DNA from 2 places in the Rhizobium sp. 42MFCr.1 genome. Region 1 is predicted to be linked to the other one. Evidence: predicted binding sites of a transcription regulator. Region 1 holds the regulator's gene; the other holds the start of a gene.
What was found. The regulator LexA, encoded in region 1, represses DNA repair genes until DNA is damaged. The targets are predictions, from matches to a motif close to TGTTCNNNNTGTGTTCNG.
Positions count from the first base shown of each region.

Region 2: C934_RS0116290 (DNA recombination protein RmuC) is a predicted target of LexA. The motif match lies at 1,761-1,778, and genes of this name have one in related genera.

Region 1 is NZ_KB897844.1:49,168-52,197, forward strand. It holds gene kdsA (3-deoxy-8-phosphooctulonate synthase) at 1-361, opposite strand, end outside; gene C934_RS0122295 (VOC family protein) at 358-1,242, opposite strand; gene lexA (transcriptional repressor LexA) at 1,442-2,158, shown strand; gene C934_RS33285 (hypothetical protein) at 2,193-2,873, opposite strand; gene C934_RS33290 (ComEC/Rec2 family competence protein) at 2,864-3,030, opposite strand, start outside.
Region 2 is NZ_KB897832.1:106,282-109,311, forward strand. It holds gene def (peptide deformylase) at 1-21, opposite strand, end outside; gene C934_RS0116285 (globin-coupled sensor protein) at 119-1,615, opposite strand; gene C934_RS0116290 (DNA recombination protein RmuC) at 1,811-3,030, shown strand, end outside.

The sequences.
Region 1 (3,030 bases):
GGATCTGCAGGATGTCGACGACGGTGGACACCTCGGCACACTGCTCTTCGGTATGAATGTCGGTCAGGACAGGAAAGCCGTATTCCCTCTTGAGATCGGCGAACACTTCAAGCGCCGTTTCGAGGCCGATACCGCGCTGCGCTGACAGCGACGTCCGGTTCGCCTTGTCAAAGGAGGACTTGTAGACGAGGCCGAGACCAAGCTTGTCGCAGAGTTCCTTCAGCACACCGGCGACCATGAAGGCATGCTCGCGGCTCTCCATCTGACAAGGCCCGGCAATCAGCGACAGCTTGCCGGAATTCGAAAAGGTGACGCGGCCGGCGCCTTCGCCGACCACGACTTCGGAATTTGTCTGGCTCATCGTTTCTCCTCGAAGGCGAAGAGAGCGCCCTGTCCGGGCGCGGCCTTCACCAGAATTCGATTGTTCTTGCGCGTATAGGTCATCCCGTTAGCAGCCAATTGCGCTTCTGTCACGGCGAGATCGCCTACTTTGAAAACGATGGCAACACCACGCAGACCGCGATCGTCGGAAGGCGCAGGGATGTCGAAGTAGGCGTCCAGTCCATCCGGGGAGAGAACACTCACTCTGGCATTCGGAGTTGTCACACTCACACCGAAGGCCTCATTGGTCGTTCCCAAGCTGTGGGCGGCGGCGCGCAGGAATGGTCCAAACGCCTTGGGGTCGGGTGCCCCAAGCACGATCTCTGCGATCCCAACCACCCCATTTGCATGCACTTGCAGGGCTTTCCGGTCGGCTGGCAGCGGGTTGACACGTTGGCATGTGAAGAAAAAGAAATCTGGAGCGCGCAGGTCAACTGCAAAGGCGAGCTTAAATGCAGCCGTCACCTCCGAGCCATCGGGCATCTTCATCGGCCGCTCGAACTGCAGCATCTCGCCGCCATTGATCTTTTCGGACAGAAACCGGGCATGGTCGCGATCGGCATCCGCCGTCGCAAAGACCACGGCAGACAGCCCATCGTCTCCACATCGGAATCGAAAGGCACGGTCCCGCGCGGTGAAGACATTGCCTTTCTGCGCCGAAGCTTCATGCAGTTCGGCATTGGCGACCCCGAGAGGCTCCAGATAAGTTTCGTCGGCGAAGAATATGCAGGCATTCTCGGTCCCAAACGGGTGCCGGGCGTCGGGCGCGACGGTGAATCCCAGCTTTCCGAGACGCTCGCGCGAGAGCCTGATATTTGGAACCGGCAGCACGATGTGGTCCAGCGGATGCGCTTCGCTCATGGCAACTTCTCCGGAATTTGCGAAGATGTGCGCCGGGCAACAGGACAATGCAACCCCCTTCTACGCTTTCGGTCAAATGAGACGCAAAAACTCAGCAAGTTGCAGGCAAGTTTTACGAAAATTTAGGTACTTGCGGAACACATATGGAACATATAGTGTCTGTTCTGTCTTTGTTTCACGACTCTGGGGTTCAACTTCGATGCTGACGCGCAAGCAACAGGAGCTTCTTCTCTTCATTCACGAGCGAATGAAGGAGTCCGGTGTCCCCCCTTCTTTTGATGAAATGAAGGATGCCTTGGACCTCGCGTCGAAGTCAGGCATCCACCGGCTGATTACCGCGCTGGAGGAACGGGGCTTCATTCGCCGACTGCCGAATCGAGCCCGCGCTCTGGAAGTCATCAAACTGCCCGAGGCATATAACCCGAGCCTGCAGCCCCGCCGCGGTTTTTCGCCGAGCGTTATCGAAGGCAGCCTCGGCAAACCACAGCCAGTTGTGGCGCCGAAGCCAGCGCCGCAGGCTGACAACGGCGGTCCTGCCTCTGTACCGGTCATGGGACGGATTGCTGCCGGCGTACCGATTTCGGCAATTCAGAACAATACCCATGACATCACGGTTCCGGCGGACATGCTTGGCCCAGGCGAGCACTATGCGCTTGAGGTCAAGGGCGACTCGATGATCGAGGCCGGCATCTTTGATGGCGACACGGTAATCATCCGCAACGGCAGCACCGCCAATGCCGGCGACATCGTTGTTGCGCTTGTCGATGATGAGGAAGCGACGCTCAAGCGCTTCCGCCGGAAAGGCGCCTCCATCGCACTTGAGGCGGCAAACCCGGCTTACGAGACGCGCATTTTCGGGCCTGACCGTGTCAAGGTCCAGGGCAAGCTTGTCGGCCTCATTCGCCGCTATCATTGAAGGCAAGCGGCTCGCCGTCAAAGGTGCCGCTTCGCTAATTATACGCCCGATGGCGGATCCAAGGGCGGTCGAGCCTCGTATAGGCCGTCGTGACGACGGGGCTACCTTGATCGTCGATCCTTACCTCAGCGGCACCAAAGCGACGCAAGTTTTCGCCGGTGAACAAAAGTGCGCCCGACCGGCACCGCGTCGTGCGGAGGCGAGCGGGTGTCACGACGATATCGGCCGTATCGCAGGCAGCGCCGAAGTAAGCGGGATTTTCGACGATCGTCACGACGTAGCCGCTATCGTGCGTGGCTGTGCACCAGACGCCTTTCAGGCATACAAATCGGTTCTCAGCGCTCGTCGCAGCCTGACGTAACGCATCGCGGGCATTGCGCAATTCCACGGCAGATAACCTTTCCGATCTGCCTTGAATGTCCCGCCGCCTGATAGCGTTGACACCCTCCAACAATTGCGGTGGTTGATCTCGCTCCGCGGCGAGCGCCATTCGCCATTGGTCGAAAATGAAGTCAGGCGGATGCGGCCGGTTCGGTGCAAGGACTTGTCCTCTCACAATCGCGACGAGATTGCCGTCTTCGGCAATGACCATGTCGGGCGGCGGTTCGCTCGGCGCAACCACAACAAGCACTGTTGCCAGCGCCGCAATGCCAGCGCCGAGGTAGCGGATCTTGGAGCGCAGAAGGGCAAGTAAGAGGAACCCTGCTACCGCCACAGGAAAATACCAACCCGGCAATCTGCCGATATCGATATTGCCGCCCAGGTCGAGACCATCTGGGCAATGGCGATCACGATGTCGAGCCCGAAACCGGCAATTTTCCATGGAATGACGTCGAGGCCCAAAGGTGTCAGCAGCATAGCGAGCATGCCCA
Region 2 (3,030 bases), on a different contig from region 1:
GATGAGTGGCTTGATGGTCATGGCGTTCCCATAACGCATCTTTTTCCAGGATGGAATTATCCGGTGGGCTGGCGGAGCGCTTTTTTACGCCCCAGCCCGGAATTTCGCCGCATTCCCGTCATGCGGCGCGGCGTGTCGTGGTCATCGAACGTTGCTCGACGCCGGTACGGAAGCGCTGCAGCAGTGCAACCAGATTGTCGACTTCGCCGCGCAGGCGCCGCGTCTCGGCAGAGGTGTTCTCGACCATTCCCGAGTTCTGCTGCGTGATCGTGTCCATGTTGCGGATGGCGACACTGACCTCGTTGACCCCGGTTGCCTGATCGCGCGCGGCCGCGGCGATATCGGCAACGAAGCTGTTGATGATATCGATGCGGTTGATCATGTCGTTCAGCGCCTCGCCGGTGCTGCTGACGATGTCCACTCCTTCGTTCACCTGGACCGAGCTTTCCGAAATCAGGTTCTTGATCTCCTTGGCGGCGTCGGCGGTGCGCTGCGCCAGTTGGCGGACCTCTTGCGCCACGACGGCAAAGCCCTTGCCCGCTTCGCCGGCACGCGCAGCCTCCACGCCGGCGTTCAACGCCAGCAGGTTCGTCTGGAAAGCAATCTCGTCGATGACGCCGATGATCTTGGCGATCTCGGTCGAGGATTTTTCGATGCCGGCCATCGCGGAAACGGCGCTGGTGACGAGTTCGCCGGAGTTCTTGGCCTTCTGCTGCGTCTCACGGACCGCACCGGATGCCTTTTCGGCGTTTGCGGCAGTCTGTCCGACACTGACCGAAAGCTGTTGCAGCGCCGCCGAGCTTTCCTCGACGCCAGCTGCCTGCTGGGCCGTCCGCAAAGCAAGGTCATCGGAGGCCTTGGCGATCACGTCCGTACCCCTCAGGATCTCGCCCGAGGTTGCCCGCACCGAGCCAAAGGACGCGCGAAGAGCGGCGACGGCGCGGTTATAGTCGTCGGCCATGGCTTTGAAATTACCGGGGAGATCTGGCGGCAGCGTGGCCTCGAGATCGCCGTTCGACAGCGCCTCCAGACCGCGGCGAAGATGATCGAGCGCAACGGCCTGATCCTGCTCGGCCTTTACGCGCTCTTCTTCCAGCTTGCGTCGCTTCTCTTCGAGCGCTTCCAGATAGACCGAGATCGAATAGTCCATATCGAGCATCGCGGCCTTGATGACCGCTGAAAGCTTCTCGGCCAGCACCTTGCCCTGTTGCCTGGCGAACATGGAGGGCCACTGCTTGGCCATCAGGCCCTTCACGAGTTCGCTCATCAGCAGCGCGTAGCCACCGATATACCAGCGAGGCTCGAGGCCAATACGGGCATGGGTCTTGCCCACCGTGACCACGCCTTTGACGTAGGTTTCGTCGAAGTTGCCGCCAGCCAGATTGGCCCAGTGGTCTTCCTGGCGCTTCTTGGCATGTCCCATATGCGCTTTATCGGCAAAGAAACTTGCGACCTCAGACGTCCTTGCCAGCTTCGCGTAAAACTTGTCGAGAGCGCCGCCGAGCAACTCCGAGATTGCCGGGCGCATCTCACGCAGCGCCGCGCGGGCTCCGTCGTCCAGCTCGATGAAATCGAGGCGTTGCTTGAGCGTGCTGTCGGACTGCTGGCTGGTCATGATCTCTCTGCTTTGTAATTGATGCAAAAGGGAATTTGACCTGACCTTTTACGCAATATGGTTGAGCAAAGGTTAAATGAACTTGTGATTTGTCAACTGTCGTTTGTTCCCTCTACGAGCCAATCCTTTGGGAAGGCTTGCGAGTTGTTCACGTTTTGATCTAGCCATCCCACACGAGTTTGTTATGGTGGCGAAATGAACACCAGCTCTGAGTCGTTTCTCCTCGCCCTTTCCCGTATCAGTCCTGCCACGCTGGCGCTCGCCGGAGGCGCGATCGCGGCTCTGGTCTTGTTGCTGATCCTCCTTCTCGTCCGCAGCGGGCAGGTGCGGCGCGAGCAGGCCGAGGTAGCGAGCCTCCGTGCCGCCGAGACGGATGCTCGAATGGCCGAACTTCTGAAAATCCAGGCGGAAATGCACGGGCGCATGTCGACAATGGCCGAAGTGTTCGGCTCGAGGCAGTCCGAGCTGAACCAGGCGATCAACCAGCGTCTCGATGGTATGTCGCAGCGCGTCAGTTCGACGATCAGCGAGCAGACCAAATCGACGCACGAGAACCTGCAGCGGCTGCAGGAGCGTCTCGCCGTCATCGATGCCGCCCAGAACAACATCCAGACACTGGCGAAAGATGTCGTCGGTTTGCAGGCGATCCTCTCCAACAAGCAGACACGCGGCGCTTTCGGCCAATCGCGCATGGAGACGATTGTCGCCGACGGCCTTCCGATGGGGGCCTATGCCTTCCAACAGACGCTTTCCAATGGCTCGCGCCCGGACTGCACCATTCGCATGCCCAACGGCGCACCACCGCTTGTGGTCGACGCGAAGTTCCCGCTTGAAGCCTGGAACGCGATCCGGGACGCCGGCGGACCTGACGGAGCCAAGGTCGCCTCGCAGCAGTTCCGCCGCGACATGGAAACGCACATCCGCGATATCTCCGAGAAATATCTGATCCAGGGCGAGACGCAGGACACGGCCTTCATGTTCGTGCCGTCGGAATCGATCTTCGCGGAGATCCACGAGAATTTCGAAGCGATCGTGCAGAAGGCGCACCGGTCGCGCATCGTCATCGTGTCGCCTTCGCTGCTGATGCTCTCCATCCAGGTTATTCAGGCAGTCCTGAAAGATCAGCGGATGCGGGCCCAGGCACACGTCATCCAGGGCGAAGTCGCGAACCTGATGGACGATCTCGGCCGTCTCGACGAGCGTGTTCGCAAGCTGCAGAGCCATTTTTCCATGACGCAAAGAGATGTCGACCAGATCCTCACCTCCACCGATAAGCTCACCAAGCGCGGCGCGAAAATCGAAGCTCTGGAGTTCGAGGGCGGCGACAACAGCAAGGCCGCGGCGCGGGACGGTGATGGCGCGCCAAAATCCGTCGACAGCCGCAGCGGGCTTCTGAAGCTCAGAGTGGTTGACGA